One region of the Streptomyces sp. NPDC001532 genome, then DNA from elsewhere that is predicted to be linked to it. Evidence: riboswitches for the same ligand, from Rfam matches in the RefSeq annotation. Region 1 holds a riboswitch; the other holds the start of a gene.
What was found. Region 1 has a riboswitch for thiamine pyrophosphate ahead of ABT232_RS07355 (thiamine ABC transporter substrate-binding protein). Riboswitches for the same ligand answer to the same signal wherever they lie in the genome.

Region 1 (10,091 bases):
CCAGCGCCGTCTGGATCGTGGACACCAAGAAGGAGCACATCGCGGTCGGCGAGGCCCGGAAGCTCAACATCCCGGTCGTCGCCATCCTCGACACCAACTGCGACCCCGACGAGGTCGACTACAAGATCCCGGGCAACGACGACGCGATCCGCTCCGTCACCCTGCTCACCCGTGTGATCGCCGACGCGGTCGCCGAGGGCCTGATGTCCCGCTCCGGCGTGGCCGAGGCCGGCAAGGGTGACAAGGCCGCCGGCGAGCCGCTCGCCGAGTGGGAGCGCGACCTGCTCGAGGGCGAGAAGAAGGCCGAGGAGGCCCCGGCCACCGCCGAGGCGCCCGCCGCCGAGGCTCCGGCCACCGAGGCTCCGGCCGAGGAGGCCCCGGCCACCGAGGCTCCGGCCGCCGAGGGCGAGCAGGCCTGACCGTCAGCGTCAGCCGTTGACGGCGGGAGCGGTACTGCATCCCATCGCGCCTTCGGCGCGGTGAAGTCCGCTCCCGCCGTTCACCCGTAGATCAGCGCAGCGTCTGCGATCCATACCCTGAGTCGTGGACCGTGCAGATCTCCGATCTTCCCGACTTCGAGAAAGATTCACAGACTCATGGCGAACTACACCGCCGCCGACGTCAAGAAGCTCCGCGAGCTCACCGGCGCCGGCATGATGGACTGCAAGAAGGCGCTGGACGAGGCCGAGGGCAACGTCGAGAAGGCCGTCGAGGCGCTGCGTATCAAGGGCCAGAAGGGCGTCGCCAAGCGCGAGGGCCGCTCCGCCGAGAACGGCGCCGTGGTCTCGATCATCGCCGACGACAACTCCTCCGGTGTCCTCGTCGAGCTGAAGTGCGAGACGGACTTCGTCGCCAAGGGTGAGAAGTTCCAGGCCGCGGCTCAGGCCATCGCCGAGCACGTCGCCGCGACCTCCCCGGCCGACCTGGAGGCCCTGCTCGCCTCCGAGATCGAGGCCGGCAAGACCGTCCAGGCGTTCGTGGACGAGGCCAACGCCAACCTGGGCGAGAAGATCGTCCTGGACCGCTTCGCGCAGTTCGCCGACGGCTTCGTGCTTGCCTACATGCACCGCACGATGCCCGACCTGCCCCCGCAGATCGGTGTCCTCGTCGAGCTGGACAAGCCGAACGCCGAGGTCGCCAAGGGCATCGCCCAGCACATCGCCGCCTTCGCGCCGAAGTACCTCTCCAAGGAGGACGTGCCGGCCGAGGTCGTCGAGTCCGAGCGCCGCATCGCCGAGGAGACCACCCGCGCCGAGGGCAAGCCCGAGGCCGCGATCGCCAAGATCGTCGAGGGTCGTGTCAACGGCTTCTTCAAGGACGCCACGCTGCTCGGCCAGCCGTACGCGCTCGACAACAAGAAGTCGGTCCAGAAGGTTCTGGACGAGGCCGGTGTCACCCTGAAGCGCTTCTCGCGCATCAAGGTCGGCATCTGAGTCCGTACCGCAACGGGTACTCGATGCCGATAGGGTCGGGTGCAGTCGTTTGCGTACGCCGCCACGCACACACGTGTGGCGGGCGACAGCAGATCTGACGAGGAGGCCATTGCCGCGCATGGGATGCGAACGACACCCCACCGGCAGTGGCCTTCTTCGTATGTGCAACACGTGAAAGAGGCGGGATCCCCATGACCACCAAGGCCCAGAAGAGCGACGACGGCAAAGTGCCCGGCCGGTTTCTGCTGAAGCTGTCCGGAGAGGCCTTCTCCGGTGGCGGGGGCCTGGGCGTCGACCCCGACGTGGTGCACAAGATCGCCCGCGAGATCGCGGCCGTCGTCCGTGACGGCTCGCAGATCGCGGTCGTCATCGGCGGCGGCAACTTCTTCCGCGGCGCCGAACTCCAGCAGCGCGGCATGGACCGCGCCCGCTCCGACTACATGGGCATGCTCGGCACCGTGATGAACTGCCTCGCCCTCCAGGACTTCCTGGAGAAGGAGGGCATCGACAGCCGGGTCCAGACCGCCATCACCATGGGCCAGGTCGCCGAGCCGTACATCCCGCTGCGCGCCGTGCGCCACCTGGAGAAGGGCCGTGTGGTGATCTTCGGCGCCGGTATGGGCATGCCGTACTTCTCCACCGACACCACCGCCGCCCAGCGCGCCCTGGAGATCGACGCCGAGGCGCTCCTCATGGGCAAGAACGGAGTGGACGGGGTCTACGACTCCGACCCGAAGACCAACCCCGACGCCGTGAAGTTCGACGCGCTCGGCTACGGCGAGGTCATCACGCGCGACCTGAAGGTCGCCGACGCCACGGCCGTCACGCTGTGCCGCGACAACAAGCTGCCGATCCTCGTCTTCGAGCTTCTGGCCGAGGGCAATATCGCTCGGGCCGTCAAGGGTGAGAAGATCGGCACGCTGGTGGGCGACCAGGACAACCGGGACTGACCTGTGGACCACGGCCCCTGACCGGGGGATGGACAATGTCCTGCCGGTCGGGAACCGTGCAGGAAGAAGACGCGACGCAGCCGGCCGCCGACCGCATCAGGGAACCGCAGCCGGGCCTACTCAAGACACGCAGGAGCAAGTGGTGATCGAAGAGACCCTCCTCGAAGCCGAGGAGAAGATGGAGAAGGCCGTCGTGGTCGCCAAGGAGGACTTCGCCGCGATCCGCACCGGCCGTGCGCACCCGGCGATGTTCAACAAGATCGTGGCCGACTACTACGGCGCACCGACGCCGATCAACCAGCTGGCCTCGTTCTCCGTGCCGGAGCCGCGCATGGCGGTGGTGACCCCGTTCGACAAGAGCGCGCTGCGCAACATCGAGCAGGCGATCCGCGACTCCGACCTGGGCGTCAACCCGAGCAACGACGGCAACATCATCCGTGTGGTGTTCCCGGAGCTGACCGAGGAGCGCCGCCGCGAGTACATCAAGGTCGCCAAGGGCAAGGGCGAGGACGCCAAGATCTCGATCCGCTCGGTGCGCCGCAAGTCCAAGGACGCCATCGACAAGCTGATCAAGGACGGCGAGATCGGCGAGGACGAGGGCCGGCGTGCGGAGAAGGAGCTCGACGACACCACCGCGAAGTACGTCGCCCAGGTGGACGAGCTCCTGAAGCACAAGGAAGCCGAACTGCTCGAGGTCTGATGAACGACTCTTCCTGGGGGGCGCCGCAGACCGGGTACTGGGGGCCGTCCGACCAGGGACCTGTCCAGGGGGCCACCCCGGCGGGTCCCGCGTACGATGCGCTTGACGCGCAGCAGACTCGGCCCATGCCCATCGTGCCCGGCGTATCCGCAGACGGCGGAAACCAGGATGACGACCGGGGGGCCGCTCGGCTGAGCGGTCCCTTGTTCCACGACCAGACGTTCCCCGACGAGACGTACCGCGACCAGTCGTTCCGCGACCAGCAGCCGTACGGCCGGACGCCCGGCGAGACGTACGGCGACGCGGCGTACCGCGACGGCACGTACCACGACGGTGCGTACCGCGACGGCACGTCCCGCGACGAGAGCACGGCGGCGCGGCCCCACGGGGCGGCTCCGCAGAATCCGGAGCCCATGCACGACGCCCCGCAGCCGGTCCCCGCGCCGCAGAAGAAGAGCGCGGGCCGGGACCTCGGTGCCGCGATAGGGGTCGGCGTCGGGCTCGGCGCGGTGATCATCGCTTCGCTCTTCGTCGTCAAGGCCGTGTTCGTCGGAGTCGTCGCGGTCGCCGTGGTGGTCGGGCTGTGGGAGCTGACCAAGCGGCTGGAGGAGCGCAAGGGCATCCGGGCGCCGCTGGTGCCGCTCGCGGTCGGCGGCGCGGCGATGGTGGTCGCCGGATACGTCCGGGGCGCCGAGGGCGCGTGGGTGGCGATGGCGCTCACCGCGCTGGCGGTACTGGTCTGGCGGATGACGGAACCGCCGGAGGGCTACCTGAAGGACGTCACGGCCGGTGTCTTCGCCGCGTTCTACGTGCCGTTCCTGGCCACGTTCGTCGCGATGCTGCTGACGGCCGACGACGGGCCCTACCGGGTGCTGACGTTCCTGCTGCTGACCGTCGTCAGCGACACCGGCGCGTACGCCGTCGGCTGGCGGTTCGGCAAGCACAAGCTGGCCCCGCGGATCAGCCCCGGCAAGACCCGCGAGGGCCTGCTCGGAGCGGTCGCGTTCGCCATGGTGGTGGGCGCGCTGTGCATGCAGTACCTGGTCGACGACGGCACCTGGTGGCAGGGACTGCTGCTCGGTCTCGCGGTCGCGGCCAGCGCCACGCTCGGCGACCTCGGCGAGTCCATGATCAAGCGCGATCTCGGCATCAAGGACATGGGCACCTTGCTCCCGGGCCACGGCGGCATCATGGACCGACTGGACTCCCTGCTGCCGACGGCGCCGGTGGTGTGGCTGCTGCTGGTGATCTTCGTAGGCAGCGGCTGACCGGCGGCACCGACAGACCCGAGGAGCCCTCGCCTCTCCATGGCGGGGGCTCTTTCCGTCCCGGCTTCCGCCCGCTCCCGGGCCCCCTGACGTGCCGGGCGACCAAGATCTGTACGCGGCGATCACCACCTGCGATCATGCTCACAGGGGCGCAGGCCACGAGTCTGCACGAGTGTGGGGGTAGGACCTTGCGTAGCTTGATCATCAGCCTTGTGCTGATCATCGCCGTCTTCGCGCTGGCGCTGGTGGCGCTCGGCAGCGGCATGGGAGGGGTGGAGATCGGCATCTGGGTCTTCGCACAGCTCGCCGCGATCGCCTTCGTGATCCTCCGGTACGTGCGCCAGAGGCGCCTCGGCTAGCGGGGCTGTGCCGGCTGTCACCGACGGTTTCGTGGCCGGCGGCAGCCGCCAGGTCCACCCAAATGGATCTGCGACACTGGTAGCACCATGCCCAAGCCCGGAGAACTCACTTTCGTCGCGCCGCGCGGAGCTCAGAAGCCGCCGCGGCATCTTGCCGATCTCTCGCCCGCCGAGCGGAAGGCCGCGGTCGCCGAGATCGGGGAGAAGCCGTTTCGCGCCAAGCAGCTTTCGCAGCACTACTTCGCGCGGTACGCGCACGACCCGGAGCAGTGGACCGACATTCCCGCCGGGTCGCGTGACCGGCTGCGCGAGGCGCTGTTCCCTGAGCTGATGACCGTCGTACGGCATCTGTCGACCGACCAGGGCGACACCCGCAAGACGCTGTGGCGGCTGTTCGACGGGACGCTGGTGGAGTCGGTGCTCATGCGCTACCCGGACCGGGTGACCATGTGCATCAGCTCGCAGGCCGGGTGCGGGATGAACTGCCCGTTCTGCGCGACGGGGCAGGCCGGTCTGGACCGGAATCTGTCGACCGCCGAGATCGTGCACCAGATCGTGGACGGTATGCGGGCGCTGCGCGACGGTGAGGTGCCCGGCGGGCCCGCGCGGCTGTCGAACATCGTGTTCATGGGGATGGGCGAGCCGCTGGCCAACTACAAGCGGGTCGTCGGCGCCATCCGGGCGCTCACCGACCCCGCTCCGGACGGGCTCGGGCTGTCGCAGCGCGGTATCACCGTGTCGACGGTGGGCCTGGTCCCGGCGATCCACCGGTTCGCCGACGAGGGCTTCAAGTGCCGGCTCGCGATCTCGCTGCACGCGCCCGACGACGAGCTGCGCGACACCCTCGTCCCGGTCAACACGCGCTGGAAGGTGCGGGAGGTCCTGGACGCCGGGTTCGACTACGTGGAGAAGTCCGGCCGCCGGCTGTCCATCGAGTACGCGCTGATCCGGGACATCAACGACCAGGCCTGGCGCGGTGACCGCCTCGGGCGGCTGCTCAAGGGCAAGCCCGTGCATGTCAACCTCATCCCGCTGAACCCGACGCCCGGGTCGAAGTGGACGGCCTCCCGCCCGGAGGACGAGAAGGCGTTCGTGGAGGCCATCGCCGCGCACGGTGTGCCGGTGACGATCCGGGACACCCGTGGTCAGGAGATCGACGGGGCGTGTGGTCAGCTCGCCGCCACCGAGCGGTAGTCTGACCGCCGTAAGCACGGCAACCACATCTTCATATTCCGACAGGGGAGCGCCACAGCGCTGAGAGTGCGGCATCGGGCCGCAGACCCTCCGAACCTGGCCCAGGTCATTCTGGGTAGGGAGATCGGTCATCACTCTGGCTGTTGCGCCCTGCCCGGGACTCCTCGAAGTCCCGGGCAGGGCCGCGTCTCTTCCTGGTCACCCAGGAGGAATTCAGTGAGCATCACCAGCAAGCGGTTCGCGGCCGTGGTCGTGGGCCTCGGCATGGTCGGCCTGTCCGCGTGCGGATCGTCCGACACGGACCAGGCGTCCGGCGGCGGCTCCAAGACCGTCACGCTCGTCAGCCACAACTCGTGGGCCGTCTCGAAGGACGTTCTCGCCGCCTTCGAGAAGGAGTCCGGGTACCAGGTCAAGGTCCTGGAGGACGGCGACGCCGGCCAGGCCGTCAACAAGGCGATCCTGACCAAGGACAACCCGCAGGGCGACGTGTTCTTCGGCGTCGACAACACCCTGCTGTCCCGCGCCCTGGACAACGGCCTGTTCCAGTCGTACGAGGCGAAGGGCTCCGACCTGATCCTTCCCGAGTACCGCGTCGACCAGGAGAAGCACCGGGTCACGCCGGTCGACACCGGCGACATCTGCGTCAACTACGACAAGGCGTACTTCAGCGAGCACAAGCTGACCCCGCCCGAATCCCTCGATGACCTGATCGAGCCGCAGTACAAGGACCTGCTGGTCACCGAGAACGCGTCCACCTCCTCGCCGGGCCTCGGCTTCCTGCTCGGCACCGCCGCGAAGTACGGCGACGAGGGCTGGCAGGACTACTGGAAGAAGCTGAAGGCCAACGGTGTGAAGGTGGTCGACGGCTGGGAGCAGGCCTACAACGAGGAGTTCTCCGGCTCCGCCGGGGGCCGCAAGGCCGGCGCCGACCGGCCGCTCGTGGTGTCGTACGCCTCCTCGCCGCCCGCCGAGGTGATCTACGCCGACCCCAGGCCCGAGACCGCGCCGACCGGCGTCGCCACCGGCACCTGCTTCCGCCAGGTCGAGTACGCCGGCCTGCTGAGCAACGCGAAGAACCCCGAGGGCGGCAAGGCCCTCCTGGACTTCCTGCTCACCAAGAAGTTCCAGGACGACATGCCGCTGAACATGTTCGTCTACCCGGTGCGGGAGGGCGCCCAGGTGCCCGAGGAGTTCGTGAAGTACGGCCCGCAGGCGAAGGACCCCCAGACCATGGACCCGGCGAAGATCGCCGACAACCGAGACGACTGGGTCAAGTCGTGGACCTCGCTCGTACTGAAGTAGCCCCCCGCAAGGGCGGCGCGAAGGGCGCGGCGGCGCGGCTCGGGCTCATGGCCCTGCCCGTCGCGTTCTTCGCCGTCTTCTTCGCCTACCCCGTCGCCGCGATCGTCGCCCGCGGTCTGAACGTCGACGGGGCCTGGCGGCTCGGACGGCTGGGGGACGTGCTCGCGCAGCCGGACATCCGGCACGTGCTGTGGTTCACCACCTGGCAGGCGCTCGCCTCCACCGCCCTCACCCTGCTGCTGGCGCTGCCCGCCGCCTATGTCTTCGCCCGGCTCGCCTTCCCTGGCAAGCAGCTGCTGCGCGCGGTGGTGACGGTGCCGTTCGTGCTGCCCACGGTCGTGGTCGGGACGGCGTTCCTGGCGCTGCTCGGGCGCGGCGGGCTGCTGGACGAGCTGTGGGGCGTACGGCTGGACACCACGGTGTGGGCGATCCTGCTCGCGCACGTCTTCTTCAACTACGCCGTCGTCGTCCGCACGGTCGGCGGGCTGTGGGCGCAGCTGGACCCACGGCAGACAGAGGCCGCGCGGATGCTCGGCGCCTCGCCGCTGCGGGCCTGGCGGCAGGTCACCCTGCCGGCGCTCGGGCCCGCCGTGGCCGCCGCCGCGCTGATGGTGTTCCTGTTCACCTTCACCTCCTTCGGTGTGGTGCAGATCCTCGGCGGGCCGGCGTTCTCCACCCTCGAAGTGGAGATCTACCGGCAGACCTCGGAGATATTCGACCTGTCCACGGCCGCGGTGCTCACCCTGGTGCAGTTCGCCGCGGTGGGCGCGATCCTCGCGGTGCACGCCTGGACCGTGCGGCGGCGGGAGAGCGCGCTGCGGCTGGTGGACGCGGCCGTCACCGCGCGCCGGCCGCGCGGGGCCGGGCAGTGGGCCCTGCTGGCCGGGGTGCTCGCGACCGTCGTGGTCCTGGTGCTGCTGCCGCTGGCCGTGTTGGTGCAGCGGTCCCTGGACGCTCCCGGCTTCGCCTACTACAAGGCGCTGACCGGCGCCGACGGCGGCACCTTCCTGGTCCCGCCGATCGAGGCGGTCGGCAACTCGCTGGAGTACGCCCTCGCCGCCACCGCCATCGCCGTACTGATCGGTGGCCTCGCCGCCGCGGCCCTCACCCGGCGCGACGCCGGCCGGTTCGTGCGCGGGTTCGACGCGCTGCTGATGCTGCCGCTCGGCGTCTCCGCGGTGACCGTCGGCTTCGGCTTCCTGATCGCGCTCGACGAGCCGCCGCTGAACCTGCGGGCCACGTGGATCCTGGTGCCGCTGGCGCAGGCGCTGGTCGGGGTGCCCTTCGTGGTGCGGACCATGCTGCCCGTGCTGCGCGCCGTCGACGTACGGCTGCGGGAGGCCGCGGCGGTGCTCGGGGCGTCGCCGTGGCGGGTGTGGCGGGAGGTCGATCTGCCGATGGTGCGGCGGGCGCTGCTGGTCGCGGCCGGGTTCGCGTTCGCGGTGTCGCTCGGCGAGTTCGGGGCGACGGTGTTCATCGCCCGGCCCGACAACCCCACCCTGCCGGTCGCCGTGGCCCGGCTGCTGGGGCGGCCCGGCGACCTCAACTACGGGCAGGCGATGGCTCTGTCGACGATTCTGATGGTGGTGTGCGCGGTGGCGCTGCTGGTGCTGGAGCGGCTGCGGACCGACCGGACCGGGGAGTTCTAGATGCCGACCGAGTTGCTGGGCCTGGAGAACGCCACCGTGCGGTTCGGCGGGCGGGCCGTGCTGGACGCCGTCGACCTGGGCGTCGCCGAGCACGAGGTGGTGTGTGTGCTCGGGCCGAGCGGCAGCGGGAAGTCCACGCTGCTGCGGGCGGTGGCCGGGCTCCAGCCGCTGGACGCCGGGCGGGTGCTGCTCGACGGGCGTGACCAGGCGGGCGTGCCCGCGCACAAGCGGGGCGTCGGCCTGATGTTCCAGGACCATCAGCTGTTCCCGCAGCGGGACGTCGCCGGGAACGTGGCCTTCGGGCCGCGGATGCACGGCCTGTCCCGGGGCCGGCAGGCCGAGCGGGTCGAGGAGCTGCTGGAGCTGGTCGGACTGCCCGGGGCCGGGCGGCGGGCGGTGGCCGCGCTCTCCGGCGGCGAGCAGCAGCGGGTCGCGCTGGCCCGCGCGCTCGCGCCGAGGCCGCGGCTGCTGATGCTGGACGAGCCGCTCGGCCAGCTCGACCGTTCGCTGCGGGAGCGGCTGGTGGTGGAGCTGCGGGAGCTGTTCGGCCGGCTGGGCACGACCGTGCTCGCCGTCACCCACGACCAGGGCGAGGCGTTCGCGCTGGCCGACCGGGTCGTGGTGATGCGGGACGGGCGGATCGCCCAGTCCGGGACGCCGCTGGAGGTGTGGCAGCGGCCGGCGGACGCGTTCGTGGCCCGCTTCCTCGGCTTCGACAACGTGGTCGACGCCACCGTCGCCGGAGAGGCCGCCGCCACTCCGTGGGGCAAGCTGCCGGTGCCGGAGGGCTCCGCGCAGGGCGCGCGCACGCTGCTGGTCCGGCCCGCTGGCGTGCGTCTGGTCGCCGCCGACGAGGGACTGCGCTGCACGGTCGCCGGGCGCACCTTCAGGGGCACCCATGTCGCCGTGCACCTCCAGCCCGAGGACGCCCCGCGCCTGGAGGCCGCGTGCGCGCTGCGGGCGGCGCCGGAGGTGGGGGACGCGGTGGGCGTGGAGTTCGACGCGGCCGAGATCGTGGTGCTCGACTGATCACGCCGGTCGTGGGGTGCGCGTCATGAGCCGACTCGCACACGACCGCTACTGTGCCGAAACGGACCACCAGGTACGCCGGTTGAGGTCGGTGGTGACCTCCGGCGCCGATCTCTCCGCCACCGTGCCGACCTGCCCGCACCGGTCGCTGGAGCTGCTGGTGCGCACGCGGGCCGCGGAGCACGTCGACCGGGCGGAGCAAGTCGA
Region 2 (10,091 bases), on a different contig from region 1:
CTTCACCGCGGGCGCGCTCGCGCTGACCGCGCTGTCGGCCCGCCGCCGCCAGGTGTGGACGCTGGACCGGCTGCACCCGGAGCTGACCCTGTGACCCGGTCCGCCTCGCCTCCCGTGCGCTCGTCCGAGGCCGTTCCTGTGACAATCAGGGCCATGGAAAGCAGCAGCGCCCCGGCGGGCGGGAGCACGCGCCGCGAGGCCACCCGGCAGAAGCTCTACGAGGCGGCCGTCACCCTCATCGCCGAACAGGGCTTCTCCGCGACGACCGTGGACGAGATCGCCGAGCGGGCGGGCGTGGCCAAGGGCACGGTGTACTACAACTTCGCCAGCAAGTCGGTCCTCTTCGAGGAGCTGCTGCGGCACGGCGTGGGCCTGCTCACCGCCTCCCTGAAGGAGGCGGCCGAGCTGACCGACCGGGAGGGCGGCAGCAAGGTCGACGCCCTGGACGCGATGATCCGCGCGGGGCTGGGCTTCATCGCCCGCTACCCGGCCTTCACCCAGCTGTACGTGGCCGAGCTGTGGCGCACCAACCGCGCCTGGCAGGACACGCTCATGGTGGTGCGCCGGGAGGTCGTGGCGACCGTCGAGGACGTGCTCCGCGCGGGGGTGGACAACGGCGAGTTCACCGATGAGATCGATGTCCAGCTGACCGCCGCGGCGCTGGTCGGCATGGTCCTGGTGGCCGCTCTGGACTGGCAGTCCTTCCAGCCGGAGCGCACCCTCGACGACGTCCACGCGGCGCTGTCCCGGCTGCTCCAGGGACGGGTGAGCGGCCGCCGCTGACGAGGCGAAGGCGCCGGTCCGAGGTGGCCGCGTCCCCCGCGGGCCAGTCTCGGTCCGGCGCCTTCCGTTCCCCCGTACTCCCCCGTACGTTCCCCCGTCGGAACCCCGTACGTTCCCCCGTACCGGTCGTCCTCCGGGATTCCCCCGTGCCTCGCCTCCGCCGGCCTGGGCCGGCGGAAGGAGCGGATCCGGGCCCGCTCCGTTCCGGCGCCCCGTGTCGCCGGTGCCGGAGCCGTGCCCTTCTCCGTGCCTCCACTCTCTCGTCCGCGCGGGTCCGCCCCCATCCGCGCGCGTACTCATCTCGGTCCCTAGGTACGGGTACTCAGTGCTGCGCGCTCGTCCCCAGTGACGGCCCGCGCGGACTCCCGGACGAAGCCCGGAGAGACCCCCAGGGTGGCCGGACCGCCTGTCGGTGGGGGCGGATAAAGTCGCGGGCATGGCACGGATTGCGGTGATCGGCGCCGGGATGGGCGCGATGGCGGCCGCCGCCCGGCTGGCCGTCGCGGGCCACCGGGTGGCGGTGTACGAACGGACGGAGACCTACGGCGGCGCGGTCGGCCGGCGGGAGCGGGACGGTTTCGTCTTCGACACCGGCCCCGGTCTGCTGCCCCTGCCCGCGGTCTACCGGGACCTGTTCGTCAAGACCGGCAAGGAGCCGCTGGAGGAGTGCGTCGAGCTGGTCCAGGTCGACCCGTCGACGCGGCACGTCTTCGCCGACGGCACCGCGGTTCCGCTCCCGAACGCCTCCCGCGCGGGTGTCGTCGCCGCGCTGGACGAGGCGCTGGGAGCGGGCACGGGCGAGCGCTGGGGCGACTTCCTGGTGCGGGCCCGCGAGGCCTGGGACCGGACCCGCCGGCCGCTGCTGGAGGAGCCGCTGTGGCCGAACTGGCCGGTGCTGGCCGACCGCGAGCCCTATCCGGCGGTCCCGCACAAACGGCTGCTGCGCACCCGCCGGGCCGGCACGCTCGCCGAGATCGGCGCCTGGGAGCTGCGCGACCCGCGGCTGGCCGCCCTGCTGGAGAGCCACGCCCTCGGCCACGGCCTGGACCCGCGCACCACCCCGGCGAGCGCCGCCGTCCTGCCGTACATGGAGCACGCCTTCGGCACCTGGTACGTCCGTGGCGGTCTGCGCGAGCTGGCCCGCGCGGTGTACGACCGCTGCCGGGCCCGCCGGGTGGAGTTCCACTTCGGCGCAGAGGTCGCGCGGGTGCTGGAGAAGGACGGCCGCGCGGGCGGCGTGGAACTGGCCGACGGCACCGTGGCCGAGGCGGACTTCGTGGTCGCCGGGGTCGCCCCCGGCGCGCTGGAGCGGATCACCGCGGGCTCGGCGCTGCGGGGCGCCGGCGAGGTCCCGGCCCGGCGGGGGCTGCCGAGCCGGCTGACGGTGCTGCTGGCGCTGCGCGGCGGCCGTCCGGAGGGGGCCGCGCATCGGACGGTCGTTCATCCTCCGGACCGGCACGCCGAGTTGACGTACGTGTTCGACGGCGGGGCCGGGGCGGCGGTCGTGCCCACGGTCACCGTGCTGCGGCCCGACGACCCGGGGCTGGTCCCGGACGCCGGGCACGAGGCGGTCACGCTGACCGCCACCGTCGCGGCGGGGACGGCCGGTCAGGAACTGCGGCGGCACGCGGAGCGCATGGTCGACGCCGCCGCGCAGGCCGTGCCGGGCCTGCGCGACCGGGTGCTGTGGCAGGAGGTGCGCACCCCCGCCGACGTCGCGGAGGCGACCGGGGCGGCGGACGGGGCGGTGCCCGCGCCGGCGCTGGCGGCCGGTGCCGGGCGGCTGCTGCACCCGTCCAACTCCACCGGTGTGCGGGGGCTGTTCACGGTCGGCGGCTGGTCCCATCCGGGCGGCGGGCTGCCGCACGCGGGGATGTCGGGCGCGCTGGTCGCGGGGCTGATCGTGGAGGGGCCGGAGTTCCGGGGCTCCCAGTGAGCCGTGGCCGCCGAGCCGCGGTTACGGCGGCTCAGAAGCGGTAGCGCTCGTCGTACCCCTGCGCCTGGCCGTCGCCCTGGTAGGGGTAGGGCTGCTCCGGCGGGAGGTCGCCGCCGTAGGGGTCGTCGGTGGTGCGCTGCTGCGGGACCCACACGCCGCCGGACGGGGTCTCGCCGCCGTAGCCGCTCGCGTACTGGTCCTGCCCGTAGGCCTGCTGGCCGTAGGCGTGCTGGTCGTAGGCGGGGTCGTAGGCGACGCCGCTGTAGGTCTGGGTGCCGATGTACGGGTCGGAGTAGGCGGCGTACTGCTGCTGGCCGGTGGCGTCGTAGCCGTACTGCTGGCCGTAGCCGCTGTAGCCGTCGTAGGCGTAGCCCTGGTCGGCGGTCTGGGCGGTGGCCGCGTACTGGTCCTGGGAGCGGTCGCCGCCCGCGTGGCCGGTCTCGCCGTATATGCCGTAGGAGCCGGTGTCGTCCGGGAGGGGCTGCGGCTCGTAGACGGCGGTGCTCTCGGCGGCCGAGGCGGCGGAGCGCGCCGGGGTGAAGACGTCGTCGCGGTCGAGGTCGTCGCCGTAGGAGCCGGTGTCGTCACGCTCCGTGCCGTCCGCGTAGTCCGCCGCCTGGAGGTCGGAGACCTCCAGGGTGGGTTCCTCGCGGCCGCGGCGGTTGCGCTTGCCGGCGCCGGGCGCCGGTCGGCCGGTGACCGCCCAGCCGGACGCGAAGCCCCGGCGGAACGACAGCGTGACGTAGGTCTGGCCGACCGCGAAGGCGGCGGCACCCAGGCCGATCACGACGACGGAGGGGATCAGCACACCGACGACGACGCCCAGGAAGCCCACGAACGCCAGCAGCCGCCAGCGGAGTCGCGCCTTGTACTGCAGCAGGACCTCGCCGAGCAGCCACAGCGCGACGACGCCGAACGCGATGTAGAGGACCGTCCAGCCCATGTACGCCCCTCTCCCAGTGGCCGCTACGCAGTGTGTCGTATGACGGTGCGACCGGTCTAGGCCTGCGGTGGGTGGTGCAGACCCAGGTTCTCGTAGATTTCCAGCGTCGCCGTGGAGTTGTTGAGCGTGATGAAGTGCAGTCCGGGCACTCCCTCGGCCAGCAACCGCGCGCAGAACTCCGTGGCGAAGTCGATGCCAATGGAGCGTACAGCGGCCGGATCGTCTTTCGCTGTGAGGATCCGCTCTTTCAGGGCAGCGGGGAAGGCCGCGTTGGTGAGGGACGGGATCCGCTCCAGGGTCCGCACACTGCCGATGGGCATGACCTCGGGGATGATCGGCGTTTCGCAGCCGGCCGCCGCGACCCGGTCGCGCAGCCGCAGGTAGTCCTCCGGATCGAAGAACATCTGGGTGATCGCGTAGTCCGCGCCCGCGCGGCACTTGTCGACGAAGTGGCGGACGTCGGTGTCCCAGTCGGCGGAGCGCGGGTGCATCGCGGGGAAGGCCGCGACGCCGACGCAGAAGTCGCCGGAGTTCTTGATCAGTTCGACCAGTTCGGCGGCGTAGGCCAGGCCGCGCGGGTGCGGCACCCAGTCACCCATGGGGTCGCCGGGCGGGTCGCCGCGCAGCGCGAGCATGTTGCGGATCCCGGCGTCGGCGTACTGGCCGATGATGTTGCGCAGGTCGGCCACCGAGTGGTCGACCGCGGTCAGGTGGGCGATCGGTGTCAGGGTGGTGTCCGAGGCGATCGCCTCGGTCGCCCGGACGGTGCCGGCGCGGGTGGAACCGCCGGCGCCGTAGGTGACGGAGACGAAGTCGGGAGCAACGGCCTCGACCCGGCGCAGCGCGTTCCAGAGGTTCCGCTCGCCCTTCGGGGTCTTCGGGGCGTAGAACTCGAAGGAGTACGTCGTCTTGCCGGTCGCGAGCATGTCGCGGACGGTCGGAGCGTGATCCGACCTGGTGGATGCGGTGCCGAGGGCCATACGGGCAGGTTAGCCAGGGGGCGTGGGTCGCCCAACCGGAGCCGGGAAATTTGCCTGTTTTGTTCCTTTGTTGTCCACCCCTTGGACAAAACGGTGGACGCTACGCCTCCCGCAGGCGCTTCACCAGCTCCGCGGCCGCGGCTCCCGGGTCGTCCGCCTCGGTGATCGCGCGGACCACCACCACCCGGCGGGCACCCGCGGCCAGCACCTCGTCGAGGTTGGTGAGGTCGATGCCGCCGATGGCGAACCAGGGGCGGTCGGTGCCGAGCGCGGCGGTGTGGCGGACCAGGTCCAGGCCGGGGGCGTGGCGGCCGGGCTTGGTGGGGGTGGGCCAGCAGGGGCCGGTGCAGAAGTAGTCCACGCCGTCCTGGACGGCCGCCGCCTCCGCCTCGGCCGCGGAGTGCGTGGAGCGGCCGATCAGGACGTCCGCGCCGAGGACGGCGCGGGCCGCGGGCACCGGGAGGTCGCCCTGGCCGAGGTGGAGGACGTCCGCGCGGACGGCGTGCGCCACGTCCGCGCGGTCGTTGACCGCGAGGAGCTTGCCGTGCCGGGCGCAGGCCTCGGCGAACACCTCCAGGTGCGCCAGCTCCTCGGCCGCCTCCATGCCCTTGTCGCGCAGCTGCACGATGTCGACACCGCCGGCCAGCACCGCGTCGAGGAACTCGGGCAGGTCGCCCTGGCGCTTGCGGGCGTCCGTGCACAGATAGAGCCGGGCGTCGGCGAGCTGGGCGCGGGCGGTGGTGCGGGCGGTCTCGGGCATGGATGTCCCCCGGTGTCGGTGGCGTACGGGCCGCGGGCGGGCCCGGTGCGGGCCGCGGCGCGCCGCGGACATGGCCTCGGGCGCCGCGGCCCGTACGCCGGACGGTTGTTCGGTTCAGCGTGCTCAGATCACACGGCGAGCGCCTGGGCCCGGCGCTTCACCTCCGTGCCGCGATTCTCGCTCAGGGCCTGCGCGGGGGTGCCGGGCAGGCTCTCGTCGGGGGTGAAGAGCCACTCCAGCATCTCTTCGTCGGAGAAGCCGTCGTCCCGCAGGAGCGTCAGGGTCCCGGACAGGCCCTTGACGACCTTGTCCCCGTCGATGAAGGCGGCGGGGACGTGCAGCGCGCGGTTCTCACCACGGCGTACGGCGATCAGCTGGCCGTCCTTGACCAGCTGCCGCACACGCGTCACCTCGACGCCGAACTGTTCGGCGATGTCGGGGAGGGTGAGCCAGGCGGGGACGAGAGCATCGATCTTTGCGTCAATCTCGGTCACGTCACAAGCCTGCCATCCCCCACTGACACTCGGTACCCAGGGCACCCCCGACGGGGCCGACCGGGTGCAGGGCGCGCTCCGGCGCCGCGGCGGGAGGAGCGGCCGGGCCGCCGCGGGCCTACGCCGTCGCCGCCTTCAGCGGCCGCGACGGGTCCGTCATCAGGGCCGGGTCCATCGGGGTGCCCGACTCGATCAGGCGGCGGCCCTGGGCCAGGTCGCGGGGCCGGCCGACGGCCAGCAGGGCCACCAGGCGGCCGTCGAGGAGCCAGCAGACGGTCCAGGCGGGGCCGGAGGGGTCGCCGCGCCAGAGGAGGGTGTCGGCCGAGCCGTGGTGGCCGGCGTACTGGACGAAACGGCCGAACTGCTCGGACCAGAAGTACGGCACCGGGTCGTAGACCGCGAGGGGCTCTCCCGTGGGCGCGCCGAGGATGTTCGCGGCGACCGTGCGGGGGCCCTGGAGGGCGTTGTCCCAGTGGTGGACCAGCAGGCGCTCGCCGTAGCGCCCGGACGGGAAGGACGCGCAGTCGCCGACCGCGTGGACGTCGGGCACCGAGGTGCGCAGGTGCGCGTCGGCGACGACCTCGCCGTGCGGGCCGAGGGCGATGCCGGAACCCGCCAGCCAGGCGGTCGCGGGGCGGGCGCCGATCCCGACGACCACGGCCCCGGCGGGCAGCCGGGTGCCGTCGTCCAGGACGACCTCCCCGGCCTCGCCGGACGCCGCGGGCCGGACGTGCTCCACGCGCGCGTGGGTGCGCAGATCGGCACCGGCGTCGGCGTACCAGGCGGTCATCGGCGCGGCGACCTCGGCGGGCAGCGCGCCCGCGAGCGGCCGGTCCGCGGCCTCGACGACGGTCACCGCGCAGCCCGCCTCGCGCGCGGCGGTGGCGAACTCCGCGCCGATCCAGCCGGCGCCGACGACCACGATGTCGTGCTGCCGGGCGAGCACCGGCCGCAGCCGCTCGGCGTCGTCCAGGGTGCGCAGCAGATGCACGCCGGGCACGCCCTCCGCGCCCGGCAGCCGAATCGGTTCCGCGCCGGTGGCGACGACCAGGACGTCGTAGGGCACCGGTCCGGCCTCGGTGTCCAGCTCGTGGTCGGCGGGGCGCACGCCCCGCACCTCACGGCCGAGGTGCAGCTCGATGCCGAGTGCCTCGAAGTCGACGTCGAAGGCGGAGCCCTCGGCGGTGCCGAGCAGTACCGCCTTGGACAGCGGCGGCCGGTCGTACGGCTGGTGGGGTTCCGCGCCGATCAGCGTCACCGTGCCGTCGAAGCCCTGCTCCCGCAGGGCGACCGCGGTCTGCACGCCGGCCATGCCCGCGCCGGCCACGACCACCCGCCGCGGTGCGGACGATCCCCGTTCCTGCGTCTGCTCGCTCACCTGATCACCATAGACAACTGACATTTCGTCAGTCAGCGCTCGTGTTCCGTGACCTGCTCCACAACACTGGTCCCGGAGCCCTCCTGGGACTCCCAGCGCCAGCTCTCCTCCAGCCGCACCCGCCCGTCGGGCAGCTCCACCACGCGTGACACGCAGTGCCCGCCGGACGTCGTGCCGTCGTTCCGCAACTGGACGTACCGGAAGTCCAGCCGGTCGCCCTCCCGGGTACCCACCAGATGCCCGCGGACGACGTCGCCGCCCGCGTACTCGGCCCAGATCGCGCCGTCCCGCTCGTGGTAGGCGAACCGGGTGCGGGTGCCCACCTGGCCGGGGGCCTGGTCGGCGACGGGGGCGAGGACGAGACCGTCGAGGCTGCGGGCCACGGGCGGAGGCTCCCTTACTGAGACATACGGCGGCGGGCTAGGGTGGCCAACGTAAAGCACTCGCGGGAGCCCGGACGCACCGGGCTGAGAGGGAGGCTGGCGGCCTCCGACCGTACGAACCTGATCCGGGTCATGCCGGCGAAGGGAGGGGCTGGACGCCCATGTCGCGTACGTCCGACACAGCAGACGTCCTGGTCGTCGGGGGCGGGATCATCGGTCTGGTCACGGCCTGGCGGGCCGCGCAGCGCGGGTTCGCCACGGCGGTGGTGGACCCCGAACCGGGCGGCGGGGCCGCCCAGGTGGCGGCCGGGATGCTCGCCGCCGTCACGGAACTGCACTACGGCGAGGAGACCCTGCTCGGTCTGAACCTCGCCTCGGCCGGCCGCTATCCCGCCTTCGCGGCCGAGCTGACCGAACTCACCGGCCACGACCTCGGCTACCGCCGGTGCGGCACGCTCGCCGTCGCCCTGGACGCCGACGACCGCGCCCACTTGCGTGAACTGCACGCGCTGCAGCGGCAGTCGGGCCTGGAGTCGGAGTGGCTGTCCGGGCGCGAGTGCCGGCGCCTGGAGCCGATGCTGGCGCCCGGCGTGCGCGGCGGGCTGCGGGTGGACGGCGACCACCAGATCGACCCGCGCCGGCTCACGGCCGCGCTGGTGGCGGCCTGCGAGCGGGCCGGGGTGGTGTTCCACCGCGCGTGGGCGGACCGGCTCACCGTCGCGGGGGACCGCGCCACGGGGATCGTCACGGGCGACGGCACCGCGCTGGCCGCCGGGCAGGTGGTGCTCGCCGCCGGGAGCCTGAGCGGGCGTCTCGCGGGCGTACCGGAGGACCTGCTGCCGCCGGTGCGGCCGGTGAAGGGCCAGGTGCTGCGGCTGACCGTGCCCGAGCGGTACGCGCCGTTCCTGAGCCGGACCGTGCGGGCCGTGGTGCGCGGCAGCCAGGTCTACCTGGTGCCGCGGGAGAACGGCGAGCTGGTGGTCGGGGCGACCAGCGAGGAGCTGGGCTGGGACACCACGGTGACCGCGGGCGGCGTGTACGAGCTGCTGCGCGACGCCCACGAGCTGGTGCCGGGCATCACCGAGCTGCCGCTGACCGAGACCCGCGCGGGACTGCGCCCCGGCTCCCCCGACAACGCGCCGCTGCTCGGCCCGACCGACCTGGAGGGGCTGCTGCTGGCCACCGGCCACTACCGCAACGGGGTGCTGCTGACCCCGGTCACCGGCGACGCGCTGGCGCACGCGCTGGCCACCGGTGAACTGCCGGAAGAGGCACGCCCGTTCACGCCGAAGCGTTTCACCGCCGCACTCACGGAGCAGCCCGCATGAACATCTCGGTCAACGGCGAGACCCGCGAGGTCGCGCCGGGCACGGCGCTCGACGCCCTGGTCCGCACGCTCACCGCGGCGCCCTCCGGAGTGGCCGCCGCGCTCAACGAAACCGTCGTCCCGCGCGGGCAGTGGGCGACGACCGCGCTCTCCGACGGAGACCGCGTCGAAGTCCTCACCGCCGTCCAAGGAGGCTGACCCATGGCCGACGATCCCTTCGTCCTCGGCGGTACGTCGTTCACGTCCCGCCTGATCATGGGCACCGGCGGCGCGCCCAGCCTGGAGGTGCTGGAGCGGGCCCTGGTGGCGTCCGGGACCGAGCTGACGACGGTCGCCATGCGGCGGGTCAACCCCGAGGTGCACGGCTCGGTGCTGTCCGTGCTGGACCGGCTCGGGATCCGGGTGCTGCCGAACACCGCGGGCTGCTTCACCGCCGGCGAGGCGGTGCTCACGGCGCGGCTGGCCCGCGAGGCGCTGGGCACGGACCTGGTCAAGCTGGAGGTCATCGCCGACGAGCGGACCCTGCTGCCGGACCCGATCGAGCTGCTGGACGCCGCCGAGACCCTGGTCGACGACGGCTTCACGGTGCTGCCCTACACCAACGACGACCCGGTGCTGGCCCGCAAGCTGGAGGACGTCGGCTGCGCGGCGATCATGCCGCTCGGCTCCCCCATCGGCTCCGGGCTCGGCATCCGCAACCCGCACAACTTCCAGCTGATCACCGAGCACGCGCGCGTGCCGGTGATCCTGGACGCCGGGGCCGGTACGGCGTCCGACGCGGCGCTCGCGATGGAGCTGGGCTGCGCGGGTGTGATGCTCGCCTCCGCCGTGACCCGGGCCCAGCAGCCGGTGCTGATGGCGGAGGCGATGCGGCACGCGGTCGAGGCGGGCCGGCTGGCCCACCGCGCGGGCCGCATCCCGCGCCGCCACTTCGCCGAGGCGTCCTCACCGACGGAGGGCCGGGCCCGTCTGGACCCGGAGCGTCCGGCGTTCTGATCCGCCGCCGCCCCGGGCACGGTCACAGCTCTGCTGCAGTCCGGTCCCGGGGCCGCGGAACGGATCGGCGGTGTCGGTGGCGGCTCGTAGACTCACCTGCGTGGACACGAC

Region 2: another riboswitch for thiamine pyrophosphate. It lies ahead of thiO (glycine oxidase ThiO); the one in region 1 lies ahead of ABT232_RS07355 (thiamine ABC transporter substrate-binding protein).

What each region holds. Positions count from the first base shown of each region.
Region 1 is NZ_JBEPAL010000005.1:121,717-131,807, reverse strand. It holds gene rpsB (30S ribosomal protein S2) at 1-419, shown strand, start outside; gene tsf (translation elongation factor Ts) at 597-1,433, shown strand; gene pyrH (UMP kinase) at 1,625-2,383, shown strand; gene frr (ribosome recycling factor) at 2,526-3,083, shown strand; gene ABT232_RS07370 (phosphatidate cytidylyltransferase) at 3,083-4,351, shown strand; gene ABT232_RS07365 (hypothetical protein) at 4,549-4,710, shown strand; gene rlmN (dual-specificity RNA methyltransferase RlmN) at 4,798-5,904, shown strand; TPP riboswitch at 5,938-6,044, shown strand; gene ABT232_RS07355 (thiamine ABC transporter substrate-binding protein) at 6,169-7,206, shown strand; gene ABT232_RS07350 (ABC transporter permease) at 7,182-8,855, shown strand; gene ABT232_RS07345 (ABC transporter ATP-binding protein) at 8,856-9,884, shown strand; gene ABT232_RS07340 (maleylpyruvate isomerase N-terminal domain-containing protein) at 9,995-10,091, shown strand, end outside.
Region 2 is NZ_JBEPAL010000030.1:5,447-15,537, forward strand. It holds gene ABT232_RS25215 (YhgE/Pip family protein) at 1-94, shown strand, start outside; gene ABT232_RS25220 (TetR/AcrR family transcriptional regulator) at 154-783, shown strand; gene ABT232_RS25225 (phytoene desaturase family protein) at 1,220-2,719, shown strand; gene ABT232_RS25230 (SCO2102 family sporulation regulator) at 2,751-3,662, opposite strand; gene metF (methylenetetrahydrofolate reductase [NAD(P)H]) at 3,719-4,642, opposite strand; gene thiE (thiamine phosphate synthase) at 4,743-5,402, opposite strand; gene ABT232_RS25245 (Rv2175c family DNA-binding protein) at 5,531-5,896, opposite strand; gene ABT232_RS25250 (NAD(P)/FAD-dependent oxidoreductase) at 6,015-7,274, opposite strand; gene ABT232_RS25255 (avidin-fold protein) at 7,307-7,657, opposite strand; TPP riboswitch at 7,710-7,821, shown strand; gene thiO (glycine oxidase ThiO) at 7,819-8,985, shown strand; gene thiS (sulfur carrier protein ThiS) at 8,982-9,182, shown strand; gene ABT232_RS25270 (thiazole synthase) at 9,186-9,980, shown strand; gene pknB (Stk1 family PASTA domain-containing Ser/Thr kinase) at 10,081-10,091, shown strand, end outside.